Regions from separate parts of the Arthrobacter sp. UYCu712 genome, predicted to be linked through region 3. Evidence: predicted binding sites of a transcription regulator. Region 3 holds the regulator's gene; each other region holds the start of a gene.
The links. Region 3 encodes HrcA, which represses chaperone genes, less so after heat shock. Its sites were predicted from a motif close to TTNGCACTCGNNNNNNNCGAGTGCNAA; they were not measured.
Positions count from the first base shown of each region.

Region 1: a site for HrcA is predicted at 1,042-1,068, ahead of ABIB51_RS04945 (Hsp20/alpha crystallin family protein). Genes of this name have one in related genera too.
Region 2: a site for HrcA is predicted at 1,513-1,539, ahead of groL (chaperonin GroEL). Genes of this name have one in related genera too.

Region 1 is NZ_JBEPOZ010000003.1:255,797-259,049, reverse strand. It holds gene ABIB51_RS04960 (phosphatase PAP2 family protein) at 1-300, shown strand, start outside; gene ABIB51_RS04955 (MmcQ/YjbR family DNA-binding protein) at 342-650, shown strand; gene ABIB51_RS04950 (MerR family transcriptional regulator) at 674-1,000, opposite strand; gene ABIB51_RS04945 (Hsp20/alpha crystallin family protein) at 1,137-1,562, shown strand; gene ABIB51_RS04940 (hypothetical protein) at 1,680-2,069, shown strand; gene ABIB51_RS04935 (GH1 family beta-glucosidase) at 2,126-3,253, shown strand, end outside.
Region 2 is NZ_JBEPOZ010000007.1:66,834-70,086, forward strand. It holds gene ABIB51_RS09165 (cold-shock protein) at 1-67, shown strand, start outside; gene ABIB51_RS09170 (ABC transporter substrate-binding protein) at 142-1,404, shown strand; gene groL (chaperonin GroEL) at 1,720-3,253, shown strand, end outside.
Region 3 is NZ_JBEPOZ010000004.1:46,626-49,878, reverse strand. It holds gene ABIB51_RS05545 (16S rRNA (uracil(1498)-N(3))-methyltransferase) at 1-260, opposite strand, end outside; gene dnaJ (molecular chaperone DnaJ) at 263-1,390, opposite strand; gene hrcA (heat-inducible transcriptional repressor HrcA) at 1,489-2,502, opposite strand; gene ABIB51_RS05530 (DUF3097 domain-containing protein) at 2,730-3,253, shown strand, end outside.

The DNA of each region.
Region 1 (3,253 bases), on a different contig from region 3:
TCCGGACACGTCCTGGGAGCCTGCGACTTCCTCCTCGTCACGACCTTCCTCATCTTCTCGAGGCGCCGGAACCCCAAGGCCGCCGTCGCCGGCTTTGGGGTCGCCGGAATCGGGATCTTCTTCGCGTCGGTCAGCCGGCTCTATCTGGGCTATCACTGGACCACCGACGCGCTGGCCTCGCTGTCCATCTCCTTCGTGGTGCTGGGCGCGGTGATCGCCCTCGACACGTGGCGAACCGCCCGCATCCCCGGCGAGCAGATCACCGGGACCCGCTCGAAGGCCGACACCAGCCAGGACTAGCCGCCCTTGCCCGGGCAGTGCCGGCGGTGCGACAGTGGGCCATGGCCACCGAAGACGACGTCCGCCAAGCTGCCCTGGCACTGCCGGGCGTGACGGAGCGGCCCAGTTGGGGCAGGCCCGCGTGGTTCGCCGGCACGCTGATGGCCAGAATCTGGGAGGACGGGGTCCTTACGGTCAAGACGGAGGAGCGCGAGGCGCTCGCCGGAACGGACCCTGAAACGTACTTCTGGACCCCGCACCATGACCGCTCGCCGCTGCTGGTCCTGGTCCGGTTGGACCGGATCGAGGCCGTGGAACTAGGCGAGCTCCTGGCGGAGTCCCACCGCCTTGCCGGCGGACGACGGCGGTAGCCACAGCCAGGCGCGTGTCCGGGTCAGGGCGCCGGATCGGCGGGTGTGCACGTGGCCGCAGGAACGCGCGCCCGGGCGCGTTTCAGCTCGCTCCGCAGCCGGGCATTGGCCGCTTCCAGCTCGAGGACCTTGGCCACCCCGGCCAGGTTGAGTCCTTCCTCCAGCAGTTCGCTGATCCGTCCCAGCACGGCGAGGTCCGTCTCGCTGTACTGCCGGGTCCCGCCGGCTGTGCGGTCCGGCCTGAGCAGCCCTCTCCGCTCGTAGAGCCGGATGTTCTGCTGTCCGGTCCCGACGAGATGGGCCACCACGGAGATCGCGTACAGGCCCACGTCCGTTCCGCGTTCCGCCATAGTGCTCCTCCGCCCGGTCCAAAATTCCCTGTTGCAACAGTTTGGCACTGGTGCTATAAAAAATCTATATTCACCACCACAGATACTGGTTGGATAGCGGAGATCACAGGAATCCCGTCAGAAGGAGTGGATCATGATGTTGATGCGTACCGACCCGTTCCGGGAGCTGGACCGCCTGACGCAGCAGGTCCTCGGCACGGTGGCGCGGCCCGCTGCCATGCCGATGGACGCCTGGCAGGAGGACGGCGAGTTCGTCGTCGCATTCGACCTGCCCGGGGTCAACGTTGACTCGGTGAATCTTGACATTGAACGCAACGTCCTCACAGTCCAGGCTGAACGGCGCGATCCGACGCAGCCCAACGTGGAGCTGATCGCCGCTGAGCGGCCACGCGGCGTGTTCAGCCGCCAGCTGATCCTCGGCGACACCCTGGACACCGAGAAAGTCAAGGCCACCTACGCGGACGGCGTCCTGACGCTCCGCATTCCGGTGCTGGAAGCGGCTAAACCGCGGAAGATCGAGATCTCCCACACGCAGGACAATCTGCACCAAATCTCGAAGTAGCGGGTAGCCGCAGGGCAACGGACCGGCGCCCGCCGTGGCCGCATTCCCGCCGCCGGGCGGTCCGACAGCTGTCTGCGCTCCGACACAAGGGAAAAGCACACTAGAAGGAGGCCAGCCATGAGTGCGTGGCGCCGCTACGATTCCCACGTGATGCCGGTCTTCCGGGAGCGCTTCGAGGAGCGGTGGGGCGAGGGGACAGCACCGTTCCTTGACCCGGAAGCGTACGAGGCGCCACTTCCCCGGGCGCAGTGGATCAACATCGAGACGGGCGCCGCACTCGCGGTGGTTCCTGTCTGGACCGCCGACGACATCCAGCACCGCTCGTTCGGCGTGTTCTATCTGCCGCCGGCCGGCGATATATGGGTGCTCCGGCCGGGGTACACCGGGTACCTGGAACCGTCAGTGGATGAGGCCGAGCACCTCCTCTCGCTGAGGAACGATGCCTTCAAGAAGGCGGTGGCCCACGCCAAGGAATTCCTCTACGGACCCGGGGGATCCATGTACTGAGGGCCGGGCGCGCCTAAAATCAATCAACTGCCTGAACTACTTAAGGGACACCACCGATGAATGCTTCCGCCAAGAATCTGGCTGCGCTGCTGCCGCCGAGTTTCACCCTGGGGGTGGCGACCTCCGCGTTCCAGATCGAAGGGGCGCTGGACGAGGATGGCAGGGGTCCCTCCGGCTGGGACGTCTTTGCGGCGAAACCCGGCTCGATCGTGGAAGACCAAAGCCCCGCGGTCTCCTGCGACCACTATCATCGGATGCCCCAGGATGTGGCGCTGATGAAGGAACTGGGGATCGATTCCTACCGGTTTTCGCTGTCTTGGTCGCGTATCCAGCCCGGCGGCAGCGGGCCGGTGAATCCGGCCGGCCTGGACTTTTATGACCGGCTGATCGATCTGCTGCTGGCCAACGGGATCAGCCCCATGGCCACCCTCTACCACTGGGACACTCCGTTGCCGCTGGACGAGGCCGGTGGATGGATGAACCGGGACACTGCCTACCGGCTCGGGGAGTTCGCCGCCATCGCCGCGGCGGCGTACGGCGACCGCGTGGCCCGCTGGGTCACCGTGAACGAGCCGGCCACCGTCACCACCAACGGCTACGCCCTGGGCATACACGCGCCCGGCGAAGCGCTGATGCTGAAGGCGCTGCCCAGCGTCCACCACCAGCTGCTGGGCCACGGGTTGTCCCTGCAGGCGCTCCGGGCAGCGAAGGTGGCTGGTGAAGTCGGCATCACCAACGTGTACTCCCCGATGGTTCCGGCCTCCAGCAACCCGCTGGACAAGGTCAGCGCCGGACTCATGGACACAGCCCAGAACCGGCTGTACGCGGATCCGGTGCTAGTGGGGAAGTATCCGGACATGATCCGGGCAGCCACGTTGTTCTCCTCGGCATTCAGCCCGTCCAGCGAGGACATGGAGCTCATTTCACAGCCGCTGGATTTCTACGGCCTCAACTACTACATGCCGACGCGGGTCGGATCCGGGCCCGGGGACGGCACCGTGCCGGAAGGAATGGCGGAGGCGATGGGGGACGACCTCAGCGGCACTCCGGGTGCGCCTTTCCATATCGCCACGTTCCCGGACACCGAGACCACCGCCTACGGCTGGCCGATCAAACCGGAATACATGTCCGTGGCGCTGGCCGAGATGGCGGAGCGCTACCCGGACCTGCCGCCCGTCTATATC
Region 2 (3,253 bases), on a different contig from region 3:
GCGCGTGGAACTGGAAGTAGGCGAGGGCGAAAAAGGCCCGCAGGCCGAAAGTGTCCGGCCGGCCTAGTGGCATTCTCCGCTGCAGCGCACGCCAGTCAGGAGGCTGCCGGTCACACCCCCGCCCGACGCCGGAAGGCTGGCCTGCGGCCCGGCCGCTCCGTGGCCGTGGGCGCGGCTGCGGTCCTGGCCTTGTCCGGCTGCCTGGGTCCCGCTGGCGCCGCCCGGGTGCAGAGCGCGGACGCCAGCGGCGACGGGACGCTGAAAATCGGCCTCATCCTGGACAACACCGGCAAGCAGGACTTCCTCAACGCGTCCCAGCTGGCGGCGGCGAAACTTGCCGTCAAGGAAATCAACGCCGCGGGCGGGCACAAAGGCAAACCGGTCGAGCTGCTGCCGGAGACCATCAGCGAAGACACTGCCGGCCAGGCCAGGGAGCTTGCGGCCGCCAAAGCCGACGCCGTGATCGGGCCCACCGACTCAAGCCGCGCACCCGGTGCCATCGACGTGCTGGCGAACGCCAAAATTGCCCTGATCTCCCCGGCAAACTCCGCCAGCGGCCTGAGCTCCTACAAGAGCGGCGGCTACTACTTCCGCACGTCCGCCGCGGACGTCGCGCAGGCCTCGGTCCTCGTCAAGCTCGCCAGGGACGGCGGCGCCAAAACGCTGGCCGTCGTGTACGAGGAAGGCCGCTACGGCAAAGACCTCTCCACCGCCGTCGGCGCCGCGGCCAAGCAGGCAGGCCTGGGGCCCGTGGCCGTCGCGGCGTTCAAGCCGGGCCAGGCGCAGCAGGCGGCCGCGGCCGCCAACGCGGCGGCTCCCGACGCCGTCGTCCTCGTCGCCCGGAACGGGGCGCAGGGCGCCATCGCCGAGCTGAACAACGCGGGCGTTGCAGGACCCAAGCTCATCCTCAGCGACGGCGCCGTCAGCCAGTACGGCTCCGGCCTCGGCTCCCGCGCCCTCGACGGGGCGCGCGGCCTCCTTCCCGGAACCTTTCCGTCAGCCCACTTCCAGGCCGAGCTGGTATCCGTCGATCCGGCCCTGAAGGACATGACCTTTGCCGCGGAAACCTATGACGCGGTCAACCTCGCGGCCATCGCGGCAGCTGCTGCCGAGGACGACGCCGGCACTTCCATCGCGGCCCGGCTGATTTCCGTTTCGGGCGGCAACCCGCAGACCGCCGACGGGTCCCAGCCCTCCGGCGGGTCCACGGCGTGTACGTCCTACCAGAAGTGCGTCGACGTCCTGCGTGCAGGCAACCGCCCCGACTACGACGGCGAATCCGGTCCGATCAACTTCGATGCCAATGGCGACGTCACGGCGGCCAACTACACGGTGTTCGGCTACGGCGCGGATAACAAAGCCACAATGAGCGGAAGCGAAACGGCCCGCAGCGGCGGCAGCTGATCGCTCGTAGCGTATTGTGCCGCGGCACAAGCCGGGCAGAGAACCGATCCGGGCCCGGACGGGAGACTCACTGGTTGCACTCTCCACGGGGGAGTGCTAATTATTGACTTAGCACTCCCGCGTATTGACTGCTAAAACGACGCCCGGTTCGCCCGGTCGCGAAGTCAGGCAGTTGGACCGGGAGCGAGAGAAATACCTGGCTGGGTGAGATCCCGGACCCAGCGGCGTACAGAGGCCGCCGGGGAAGGATCGTCCGTCGCGGGCACCGGAGCCAGGTTCATTCTTAACGACTGTCCCGAAAGGACTACTGCCGTTATGGCCAAGATCATTGCATTTGATGAAGAGGCACGCCGCGGTCTTGAGCGGGGCCTGAACATCCTCGCCGACGCCGTCAAGGTCACCCTCGGCCCGCGTGGACGCAACGTCGTCCTCGAAAAGAAGTGGGGCGCCCCCACGATCACCAACGATGGTGTTTCCATCGCCAAGGAGATCGAACTGGACGACCCGTACGAGAAGATCGGCGCCGAGCTGGTCAAGGAAGTTGCCAAGAAGACGGACGACGTCGCTGGCGACGGAACCACCACCGCAACCGTGCTGGCACAGGCCCTGGTCAAGGAAGGCCTGCGCAACGTCGCGGCCGGCGCTGATCCCCTGTCGCTCAAGCGCGGCATCGAGAAGGCTGTCGAAGCCGTCACCCGCGAACTCCTGGCTTCCGCCAAGGAAATCGAAACCAAGGAAGAGATCGCCGCTACCGCGTCCATCTCCGCCGGTGACAACGAAATTGGCGCCCTGATTGCCGAAGCCCTGGATAAGGTCGGCAAGGAAGGCGTCATCACCGTCGAGGAGTCGAACACCTTCGGCCTCGAGCTCGAGCTCACCGAAGGCATGCGCTTTGACAAGGGCTACATCTCGGCCTACTTCGTCACCGACGCCGAGCGCCAGGAAACGGTCCTTGAGGATCCGTACATCCTGATCGTCAACTCCAAGATCTCCAACGTCAAGGAACTGGTTGCTGTCCTCGAAAAGGTCATGCAGTCCTCCAAGCCGCTGCTGATCATTGCCGAAGACATCGAGGGCGAGGCCCTGGCCACCCTGATCGTCAACAAGATCCGTGGCACCTTCAAGTCTGTCGCCGTTAAAGCGCCGGGCTTCGGCGACCGCCGCAAGGCGCAGCTCGCGGACATCGCCATCCTCACCGGTGGCCAGGTCATCTCCGAGGAAGTCGGCCTCAAGCTTGAGACCGCCGGCCTCGAACTCCTTGGCCACGCCCGCAAGGTCGTTGTCACCAAGGACGAGACCACCATCGTCGAGGGTGCTGGCGACGCTGACCAGATCGCCGGCCGCGTTTCGCAGATCCGCGCCGAGATCGAGAACTCCGATTCCGACTACGACCGCGAGAAGCTGCAGGAGCGCCTGGCCAAGCTGGCCGGCGGCGTTGCAGTCATCAAGGCCGGTGCCGCAACCGAGGTTGAGCTCAAGGAACGCAAGCACCGCATTGAGGACGCAGTCCGCAACGCAAAGGCTGCTGTCGAAGAGGGGATCGTCGCCGGCGGTGGCGTTGCCCTGATCCAGGCCGGTGCCAAGGCATTCGCCAACCTGCAGCTCGAAGGCGACGAAGCAACCGGTGCGAACATCGTCCGCGTTGCCATCGATGCCCCGCTGAAGCAGATCGCCTTCAACGCCGGCCTCGAGCCGGGCGTTGTTGTGGACAAGGTCCGCGGCCTGCCCGCAGGCCACGGCCTGAACGCTGCAACCGGCGAGTACGTCGACCTGCTGGCCGCCGGCATCAACGACCCGGTCAAGGTCACCCGCTCTGCCCTGCAGAACGCGGCTTCCATTGCCGGCCTGT
Region 3 (3,253 bases):
TGCACCAGGACCAGCCGGAGGTCCGGCCGCGGTTCCGCGGCCAGTTCCACGCACTCCACTGTCAGTTCACCGGGCGCGACGGCGGCCACGGTCCCCGTGAGCCGCTTGCCGGCGCCGTCGGCGATGTCCACCGCCTCGCCCACGCCGAGGCGTTTCACCGTGACCGCGTGACGGGCCTCGGCGCCGTCGAGGACGAAGACGGAACCGGGGACCTGCTGGTCCAGGGTCCCCGGGGCAGTGAAGAAGACCGGGTTGCTCACCGCTACAGGTTACCGAACCGGTCCCGGAGCTTGGCGAAGACCCCGCCGCTCGCGGCGAGCTTGCCCTCCGTGAACTGCTCCCCGCGCAGCTTCGCGAGCTGGCGGAGCAGGTCCTCCTGGGCGGCGTCGAGCTTGCCCGGGGTCTCGACCTGCAGGTGGACTTTGAGGTCCCCGCGGCCGTAGCCGCGCAGATGGGTGACGCCGAGTCCGCGCAGTGTGATGATCTCGCCGGACTGGGTGCCGGCCTTGACGTCGATCTCCTGCTGCCCGTCAAAGGTATCGAGCGTGAGTTCGGTGCCGAGCGCAGCCGCGGTCATCGGGATGTTCAGGCTGGCGTGCAGGTCGTCGCCGTCGCGCACGTAGGTGGCGTCGTTGTTGACCCGGATCTCCACGTAGAGGTCACCGGCCGGCCCGCTGGCGGGTCCTGCCTCGCCCTGGCCGGAGAGCTGGATGCGGGTGCCGGTGGCAACGCCGGCGGGGACCTTGACGGTCAGCGTCCGGCGGCTGCGGATTCGGCCCTGCCCGGCGCACTCATTGCAGGGGTCCTTGATGACCGTGCCGAAGCCTTCGCAGCTGCCGCACGGGGCCGTGGTCATGACCTGGCCGAGGATGGAGCGGACGGCGCGCTGGACCTGGCCGCTGCCGCCGCAAATGTCGCAGCGTTCCGGGTGGCTGCCGTCGCGGCAGCAGGACCCGTCACATGTGGGGCACGTGACTGCCGTGTCCACCTCGAGCTTTTTGTTCACACCGAACACGGCGTCGCGGAGCTCGATCCGGACGCTGATCAGGGCGTCCTGGCCGCGTCGGATCCGCGACGCCGGACCGGCCTGGCCGCCGGCGCCGAAGAACGTGTCGAAGATGTCCTGGAACGCGAAGCCCTGGCCGGAGTAGCTGCCGCCGCCGAAGCCGTTGTCGGTGCCGTTCTCGTTGCCGGTGGTGTCGTAGACCCGGCGTTTCTGCGGGTCGGAGAGTACCTCGTAGGCGTGCGTGACGGCCTTGAAACGGTCTGACGCGTCCTCACCGGGGTTCACATCCGGGTGCAGGGTCCGCGCCAGTTTGCGGTAAGCCTTCTTGATCTCTTCCCCGGTTGCTTCGCGGGAGACTCCAAGAACGTCGTAGTGGCTGCTCAAAATTTGTATCTCTTCCTTTTTGTACTGCCGGTGGGGCACTGCCTGTTAGGGGCAAGAAGTCTGGTCCGCAGCGGCAGGTCCGCCGGCTGCGCGGGCGGTCAGGGTCCGAGGATCCTGGAAAGGTAGCGGGCCACCGCACGGACGGCGGCCATGGTGGTCGGATAGTCCATCCGGGTGGGGCCCAGGACGCCGACCTTGGCGGTGGCGTCCGGGCCGTAGCCGGTCGCGACTACCGATGCTTCGGCGAGGCCGTCGTACGGGTTCTCACGGCCGATGCTGACCGTCACGCCGCGCGGGTCCGCCGCCATGTCTCCGAGCAGGCGGAGCATGACCACCTGTTCCTCGAGAGCCTCCAGCACGGGGCCGATGCTCAGCGGGAAGTCCACGTTGGAGCGGGCAAGGTTGGCTGTTCCTGCCATCACCATGCGTTCCTCGCGGCTGCTGGTGGCCAGGGCTTCGAGTCCCCGGGCCAGCGCCTGCGCTGCGTTGTGCCGCGCCGGCGGGCAGCTGGCGACGACGGTCTGCAGCGTCTGCGGCAGCAGGTTCAACGAAGTCCCGGAGAGCCGGGCCAGGAACCGCGTGCGCAGTTCCGAGACGGCCTCGTCCGGGAGCTCCTGCAGGACATCGATCACCCGCTGCTCCACCTTGCCGGTGTCGGCGATCAGGACCACCAGCACCTTCCGGGGCGCCAGCAGGACAAATTCAAGATGCCGCACCTTGGCCCGGCTGAGGTGCGGGTACTGCACGACGGCGACCTGGTTGGTCAGTTGCGAGAGGAGCCGCACCGTCCGGTCCAGGACGTCGTCAAGGTCGTCGGATCCCTCCAGCAGGGCCTGGATGGCCCGGCGTTCCGCCGGGGACAGCGGTTTGACCGCGGAGATCTGGTCCACGAAGAGCCGGTAGCCCTTGTCCGTGGGTATCCGTCCGGCGCTCGTGTGCGGCGCCGTGATGAGGCCTTCGTCTTCCAGGGCCGCCATGTCATTGCGGATGGTGGCGCTGGACACGCCGAGGTGGTGCCGTTCCACGAGGGCTTTGGAGCCGACGGGTTCACGGGAATGGACGTAGTCCTCCACGATGGCGCGCAGCACTTCGAGCTTGCGTGGTTCGCTCACGCTCCACCTCCAATCGACTGTCCCGCATTCGGTGCCGCCCGGTCCGGGCGCGCCCGGCACGGGGTCCGCACAGGGCAGGGTTAGCACTCGACATGCCTAAGTGCTAACCAGTCTAATATGAGTCGCCGCGTTGTTAGCATTGGATTCGCTCCGGGCGTTCTTCCCGGGGCTGGTGTTTTCGGGCACAGCCCGCCGTAATATTCCGAACGCAAGGCAGTGTGTAACAGATGTCGTACCAGAACTGGGGCCCCCAGGACCTGTCCGCCCCCGCCAAGGCCGAGCTGCCCGAAGTCCCCGTGGAACGCGGGATGGTGCTCGAGGACGTGCAGTCGGGCTGGGTGGGCGCCGTCACCCGGGTGGAGAAGTCCGGCGGGATGTACGTCGTGGCCCTGGAGGACCGCCGGGGCAAGTCGCGGTCTTTCCGGCTCGGCTTCGGGTTCCTGCTGGAGGGCTCGCCGATCCGGCTGATGCCGCCGGCGCCGCGGCCCGCCCATACACCGGCGGGCGGCGGGCGCACGGCGTCCGGCTCGCTCCGCGTTGAGGGCCAGCGCGCGCAGGTCGCCAAGGCCAGCAGGATCTGGGTGGAAGGCAAGCACGACGCCGAGCTGGTGGAAAAGGTCTGGGGCGACGACCTCCGGGTCGAGGGCATCGTCGTCGAGCCGCTGCACGGCATCGATGACCTTACGGCGGCCGTCGCTGCGTTCCGGCCCGGTCCGGGCCGCCGGCTCGGGGTGCTGGTGGACCACCTGGT